DNA from 2 places in the Planococcus versutus genome. Region 2 is predicted to be linked to the other one. Evidence: a T-box and tRNA genes for the amino acid it is inferred to sense, from the RefSeq annotation. Region 2 holds a T-box; the other holds one or more tRNA genes.

Region 1 (3,479 bases), 1.3 Mb from region 2:
AAAGTACTTAATTGAATAGCTTCTACAAATTCAAGCATGTATTCATCTGCTGTTACAATTGAATACATTTCAAATAATGCAGCTGTATTTTCTAATCCATCTAAAACGTCGTCCATGCTCATGGCCAGAGCTAAGATATCTTCACGTTCAATTGGTGTAATAAAAGCGTTATTCAAATCTTGAATAATCGAATGCACGTAAGAATCACCTTTTGTTTCGAAATCCTTCATGGTATTGGAGAAAACGATTAAATCATTTGTATTTTCCAATTTAAAATCCGCAAAATAAGTAGCGCTCTCTTTTAAATTCAACGCAATATCACTCAACTGTAAAGCGAACTTATCCTTCTTTTTGAACGCCATTTTCTTTGCCTCCTATTTTCGTAAAATAATTTCTTGGCTAAATTATAATAGCTTATTTTACACAATAATAATACTAGCTTTATACTGAATTTACAAAGCCTTAATAAAACTGAATATTCCATTCGGGTTTATTACATCCTAATAAGCAAAACAAAAACCCCTTATCTATGAGTACTCATAGATAAGGGGTTTGAAAGGACAGGCAGGTCCTTTATGATACCGGCGGTCGGGGTCGAACCGACACTCCCGTGAAGGAACGGGATTTTGAGTCCCGCGCGTCTGCCAATTCCGCCACGCCGGCAAATTATTATGGAGGCGGCAACCGGACTCGAACCGGTGATAAGGGTGTTGCAGACCCATGCCTTACCGCTTGGCTATGCCGCCAAAATAGTGGAGCGGAAGACGAGGTTCGAACTCGCGACCTCCACCTTGGCAAGGTGGCGTTCTACCACTGAACTACTTCCGCAATAAAGCTGGGGTACCTGGATTCGAACCAGGGCATGACGGGATCAAAACCCGTTGCCTTACCGCTTGGCTATACCCCACTAATAAAAGATGGGGCGGACGAGGGGAATTGAACCCCCGAGTGCCGGAATCACAATCCGGTGCGTTAACCACTTCGCCACGACCGCCACTTTACTATTTTATAAGTTCACTTAATGAAATGAAAACTTGGGGCGGACGAGGGGAATTGAACCCCGAGTGCCGGAATCACAATCCGGTGCGTTAACCACTTCGCCACGACCGCCATCATAAAATTTTAAAATTGGCAGGGGCAGTAGGAATCGAACCCACATCGGAGGTGTTGGAGACCTCTGTTCTACCGTTAAACTATGCCCCTAAAACTGGTGGTGGGGGCAGATTCGAACTGCCGAACCCGAAGGAGCGGATTTACAGTCCGCCGCGTTTAGCCACTTCGCTACCCCACCTAAGAATGGTGCCGGAGAAAGGACTTGAACCCTCAACCTACTGATTACAAGTCAGTTGCTCTACCAGTTGAGCTACTCCGGCATGGAGAAATTAAAAAAATGGTGGGTCAGGACGGAATCGAACCGCCGACACTTAGAGCTTCAATCTAATGCTCTACCGACTGAGCTACTGACCCACTTTATTTATTAAAAATGGCGGTCCCGACCGGGATCGAACCGGCGATCTCCTGCGTGACAGGCAGGCATGTTAACCGCTACACCACGGGACCAATTGGTTGCGGGGGCAGGATTTGAACCTGCGACCTTTGGGTTATGAGCCCAACGAGCTACCGAACTGCTCCACCCCGCGATAATACTACTTTTCAAAAAACACTTATGTGATTTCTAAGAAAATGGTGGAGGATGACGGGATCGAACCGCCGACCCTCTGCTTGTAAGGCAGATGCTCTCCCAGCTGAGCTAATCCTCCATGAAATTGGTGACCCCTACGGGATTCGAACCCGTGTTACCGCCGTGAAAGGGCGGTGTCTTAACCGCTTGACCAAGGGGCCGTGCTTTTTTAAACAGAACTTCTGGCGGAGAGCAAGGGATTCGAACCCTTGAGACGGTTGCCCGCCTACATGATTTCCAATCATGCTCCTTCGGCCACTCGGACAGCTCTCCATATTGGCTCCGAAGGTAGGACTCGAACCTACGACCATCGCATTAACAGTGCGGTGCTCTACCACTGAGCTACTTCGGAATATTTTTTCAGACTGGCAACGTCCTACTCTCACAGGGGGAAACCCCCAACTACCATCGGCGCAAAAGAGCTTAACTGCCGTGTTCGAGATGGGAACGGGTGTGGCCTCTTTGCCATCATTACCAGACTGATTTTATTTTGAAAGACAAGATTTATTATACCAGTACTCCCGGTATTTTCAAGCTTTTTTTCAAAAACTTGCACTTATTCTTTCAAAACTGGATAAACGACAGGTGAAACAAATCGTGCATGATTCGCGTACAGTTTGTTGGTTAAGTCCTCGATCGATTAGTATTCGTCAGCTGCACGTGTCGCCACGCTTCCACCTCGAACCTATCTACCTCATCGTCTTTGAGGGATCTTACTTGCTTGCGCAATGGGAAATCTCATCTTGAGGGGGGCTTCGTGCTTAGATGCTTTCAGCACTTATCCCGGCCACACATAGCTACCCAGCGATGCCCTTGGCAGAACAACTGGTACACCAGCGGTGTGTCCATCCCGGTCCTCTCGTACTAAGGACAGCTCCTCTCAAATTTCCTGCGCCCGCGACGGATAGGGACCGAACTGTCTCACGACGTTCTGAACCCAGCTCGCGTACCGCTTTAATGGGCGAACAGCCCAACCCTTGGGACCGACTACAGCCCCAGGATGCGATGAGCCGACATCGAGGTGCCAAACCTCCCCGTCGATGTGGACTCTTGGGGGAGATAAGCCTGTTATCCCCGGGGTAGCTTTTATCCGTTGAGCGATGGCCCTTCCATGCGGAACCACCGGATCACTAAGCCCGTCTTTCGACCCTGCTCGACCTGTACGTCTCGCAGTCAAGCTCCCTTCTGCCTTTACACTCTGCGAATGATTTCCAACCATTCTGAGGGAACCTTTGGGCGCCTCCGTTACTCTTTAGGAGGCGACCGCCCCAGTCAAACTGCCCGCCTGACACTGTCTCCCAAGCCGATCAGGCTTGTGGGTTAGAATTTCAATACAACCAGGGTAGTATCCCACTGACGCCTCCGCCGAAGCTGGCGCTCCGGAATCTAAGGCTCCTACCTATTCTGTACAAGTTGCACCAAAATTCAATATCAGGCTACAGTAAAGCTCCACGGGGTCTTTCCGTCCTGTCGCGGGTAACCTGCATCTTCACAGGTACTATAATTTCACCGAGTCTCTCGTTGAGACAGTGCCCAGATCGTTACGCCTTTCGTGCGGGTCGGAACTTACCCGACAAGGAATTTCGCTACCTTAGGACCGTTATAGTTACGGCCGCCGTTTACTGGGGCTTCAATTCGCACCTTCGCTTGCGCTAAGCACTCCTCTTAACCTTCCAGCACCGGGCAGGCGTCAGCCCCTATACGTCACCTTACGGTTTTGCAGAGACCTGTGTTTTTGCTAAACAGTCGCCTGGGCCTATTCACTGCGGCTCTCTCGGGCTATTCACCCTACCAGAGC
Region 2 (3,479 bases):
GCGTTGACTTGATCAGTGATTTCCCGGTAGATCAATTCCCAGATAACGCTGAAATGTCAAACGTTGAATACCTAGGTACGATTGATCGTGCTTATACGTACATTGGCTTTAAACTTGGAACATGGGACGCAGAAAAGAATGTTGTGGCACCTAACCCAGATGCGAAAATGGGTGATGTTGAACTTCGTCAAGCAATGTGGAGTGCAGTGGATAACACAGCAGTTGGCGAACGTTTTTACAATGGGTTACGTTGGAATGCAACGACATTGATTCCACCATCGCATCCTGAATTCCATGATGATAAAAACGAAGGAAGAACGTATGACCCAGAAGCCGCAATGAAGCTATTGGATGATGCAGGATATGTTGACACAGACGATGATGGCTTCCGTGAAGATCCGGAAGGCAATCCGTTAGAAATTAACTTTATTTCGATGACTGGTGGGGACACTGCTGAGCCTTTAGCTCAATACTATGTACAGTCTTGGGAAAAAGTTGGGTTAAAAGTAAACTTAGAAATGCTTGAGTTTAATACGTTCTACGACCGTGTTGGTAACGGCGGAGAAGACGATCCAGAAGTAGATGTTTTCCAAGCAGCTTGGGGAGTTGGAATTGATGTAGATCCTTCAGGACTTTACGGAGCTGAAGCTTTATACAACTTTGCACGCTGGGAAAATGAAGACAACGAGCGTCTTCTAAAAGAAGGTCGTTCACCAGAAGCATTTGATTTGGCATATCGCCAAGACGTTTATAATGAGTGGCAACAGCTAATGGTCGATGAAGTGCCGGTATTCCCAACACTCTATCGTGCATTGCTTAGTCCAGTTAACAACCGTGTCTTAAATTATGCGATTGGCGATGGCACAGGCGTTTATTTGTCTGACCTTGCTGTGAGCAAAGAAGAAGCGGTTAAAGCAGAATAAAAACTAAATGAAAAGGAGCTGCGAATTTCGCAGCTCCTTTTGTTATTTTCTTTCACGTCCGAGCCCCATTGCATTTTCCATTTTCCGAATGGTTTTGTTCGCTAAGAGGTTAGCTTTTTCAGCTCCGTTGTCCAGAATTTTGTCCAATTCATCTGAGTCCAGTAGCGCTTTATAGCGTTCTTGAATAGGAGCTAAATGTTTAGTAACCGCTTGTGCAACAGAAGCTTTAAAATCACCGTATCCAGAACCTGCGTATTTAGAAACCAAGTCATCAATACTTTCGCCAGTTAATGCAGCTTCAATGGTTAACAGGTTTGCAACACCTGGTTTATTGACAGGGTCATAGCGAACGATCCCTTCCGAATCAGTGACAGCACTTTTAATTTTCTTTTCAATTGTTTTCAACTCATCGAGCAAAGTGATAATAGCTTTTTTGTTTGGATCAGATTTACTCATTTTTTTTGTGGGATCTTGTAGCGACATAATGCGAGCTCCATTTTTAGGAATGCGAATATCAGGAATAGTAAAAATATCATTATACTTTCGGTTGAATCGTTCTGCTAAATCACGAGTCAATTCAATATGTTGTTTTTGATCATCACCAACTGGCACAATGTTGGTTTGATACAGCAAGATATCAGCAGCCATTAATGGCGGATATGTTAAGAGTCCAGCCAAGACAGAAGTGTTTTTTGCTGACTTGTCTTTGTATTGTGTCATGCGCTCGAGTTCTCCAATCGTCGAAACACATTGAAGCATCCAACCTGCTTGTGCATGCGCCGGAACTTCCGATTGGATAAACAATGTAACTTTTTCAGGATCAATTCCTACAGCCAAATAAAGCGCTGCTAAAGCTTTAATGTTTTTACGCAGTTCTAACCGATCCTGAGGCATTGTGATGGCGTGTTGATCCACAATACAAAAAATGCAATCATACTCATCTTGCAACTCGGTAAATTGTTTAAATGCTCCTATGTAATTTCCGAGTGTTACCGTACCGGTAGGCTGAACGCCTGAAAAAATTTTGTTCTTCATACTTATTCCTCCTCAAAGTAAAAAACACAGTACACATCCCTGTAGAAGGGACGAATCATGTGTTTTCCGCGGTACCACCCTAGTTGCCGTCGCCGGCCACTCTTCTTCATAACGTGAAGAACACGGAATCAGCTACTCGCTATTCACTGATTCAGCTCTAAAGTCCATTCAATGCAGCACTTCATCTGTTTTCACCAACCACAGACTCTCTATATAGAAGAAACTACATTTACTCTTCTTTATCATTGCTTAGTTATATCTTGTAATTATAATACATAACTAAATTTTTAATCAATATTAGAAACTATAAATTATTAAACAAATGCTCATTATCAGTAAGGTCAGTGTTCCAGTAACAAGTAAATACGAACTGGAAAAAGCCAGTATCTCAGAAGGAGGTCGCATTTCGTCATCTTCCAATGTGGATTTTATTTTGAATGCTTTTCTCATACTGATTGTAAATATATCAAATACACCTGTTCGCACTACAAAAACCCAAAGACCAACAAAAACTAAAATCCCACCATAAACGAACGAGTTATTAATATACGTTAATAAGCTGAGATCATCTGAACGTAAAAATATCGTGATTAAAATCAAAACTTGAATAAACAATAAAGAAATCACTACTTTTTTCAACTTGTGCACCTCGATTCATACTAATTGTAGAAGAAATCTTAAAAAAAATCAAAAAAATATTCAATCATCGTAGACGCCGAAAACGCTTACAAATACAACATTCAAGCTACTTTACGTAATATGAATGTAACGCAATTGTTATAAAAGTGTAAAAACTATTGAAAAAAGTTCTGTACAACAATAAATATATATGTATAATTAGCTGTGTACCAATTTTTCAGAAAACTTGAGGGGGTCAATTTAGTGAAGAACAGCAAGATTTTTTGGCTACTAAGCCTAGTTTTAGTTCTAAGTGCTTTTCTAGCTGCATGTGGTGGCGATAAAGAAGAGACTGGAACTGGAGGATCAGAAGAAAAAGAACCATCTGGGGATTTAGACTCAGAGCAAGTACTTAACTTAATGGAAAGCGCTGAAATTCCAACAATGGATATTTCACTTGCTGAAGATGCAGTCGCGTTCAACATTTTCAATAATGTTAACGAAGGCCTATTCCGTTTAAATCAAGAAAACGTAGCTGAGCCAGCACTTGCTGAAGGCGAGCCTGAAGTCAGCGAAGATGGACTGACTTATACTTTTAAATTGCGTGATTCTAATTGGTCCGACGGTACACCAGTTACTGCTAAAGACTTTGTATACTCTTGGCAACGTTCAATTGATCCTGACACAGGTTCTCCATATGGAGCATACATGATGGCTGGTTCGATTGTAAATGCTACTGACATTGCAGCAGGCGACATGGAAGTTACTGAACTTGGAGTTACTGCTGTTGACGATAACACTCTTGAAGTAAAACTTGAGCGTCCAGTACCATACTTTATGTCATTAATGTCATTCCCGACTTTCTACCCACAGAATGAAGCTTTCGTAACTGAAAAAGGTGAC

Evidence for each region. A T-box is a leader RNA that pairs with one kind of tRNA and senses whether it is charged. The one in region 2 lies ahead of trpS (tryptophan--tRNA ligase), so its partner is inferred to be a tRNA-Trp.
Region 1: it encodes a tRNA-Trp, which carries the amino acid that the T-box ahead of trpS (tryptophan--tRNA ligase) is inferred to sense. The anticodon was not compared.

The regions. Positions count from the first base shown of each region.
Region 1 is NZ_CP016540.2:970,340-973,818, reverse strand. It holds gene I858_RS04900 (DUF47 domain-containing protein) at 1-362, opposite strand, end outside; tRNA gene I858_RS04895 (tRNA-Leu) at 580-663, opposite strand; tRNA gene I858_RS04890 (tRNA-Cys) at 673-746, opposite strand; tRNA gene I858_RS04885 (tRNA-Gly) at 754-828, opposite strand; tRNA gene I858_RS04880 (tRNA-Gln) at 836-907, opposite strand; tRNA gene I858_RS04875 (tRNA-His) at 919-994, opposite strand; tRNA gene I858_RS04870 (tRNA-His) at 1,036-1,110, opposite strand; tRNA gene I858_RS04865 (tRNA-Trp) at 1,130-1,203, opposite strand; tRNA gene I858_RS04860 (tRNA-Tyr) at 1,209-1,291, opposite strand; tRNA gene I858_RS04855 (tRNA-Thr) at 1,298-1,373, opposite strand; tRNA gene I858_RS04850 (tRNA-Phe) at 1,392-1,467, opposite strand; tRNA gene I858_RS04845 (tRNA-Asp) at 1,485-1,560, opposite strand; tRNA gene I858_RS04840 (tRNA-Met) at 1,564-1,640, opposite strand; tRNA gene I858_RS04835 (tRNA-Val) at 1,685-1,760, opposite strand; tRNA gene I858_RS04830 (tRNA-Glu) at 1,768-1,842, opposite strand; tRNA gene I858_RS04825 (tRNA-Ser) at 1,865-1,954, opposite strand; tRNA gene I858_RS04820 (tRNA-Asn) at 1,959-2,033, opposite strand; rRNA gene rrf (5S ribosomal RNA) at 2,045-2,160, opposite strand; rRNA gene I858_RS04810 (23S ribosomal RNA) at 2,302-3,479, opposite strand, start outside.
Region 2 is NZ_CP016540.2:2,308,140-2,311,618, reverse strand. It holds gene opp4A (oligopeptide ABC transporter substrate-binding protein) at 1-923, shown strand, start outside; gene trpS (tryptophan--tRNA ligase) at 966-1,958, opposite strand; T-box leader at 2,002-2,213, opposite strand; gene I858_RS11825 (DUF3899 domain-containing protein) at 2,256-2,606, opposite strand; gene I858_RS11820 (peptide ABC transporter substrate-binding protein) at 2,841-3,479, shown strand, end outside.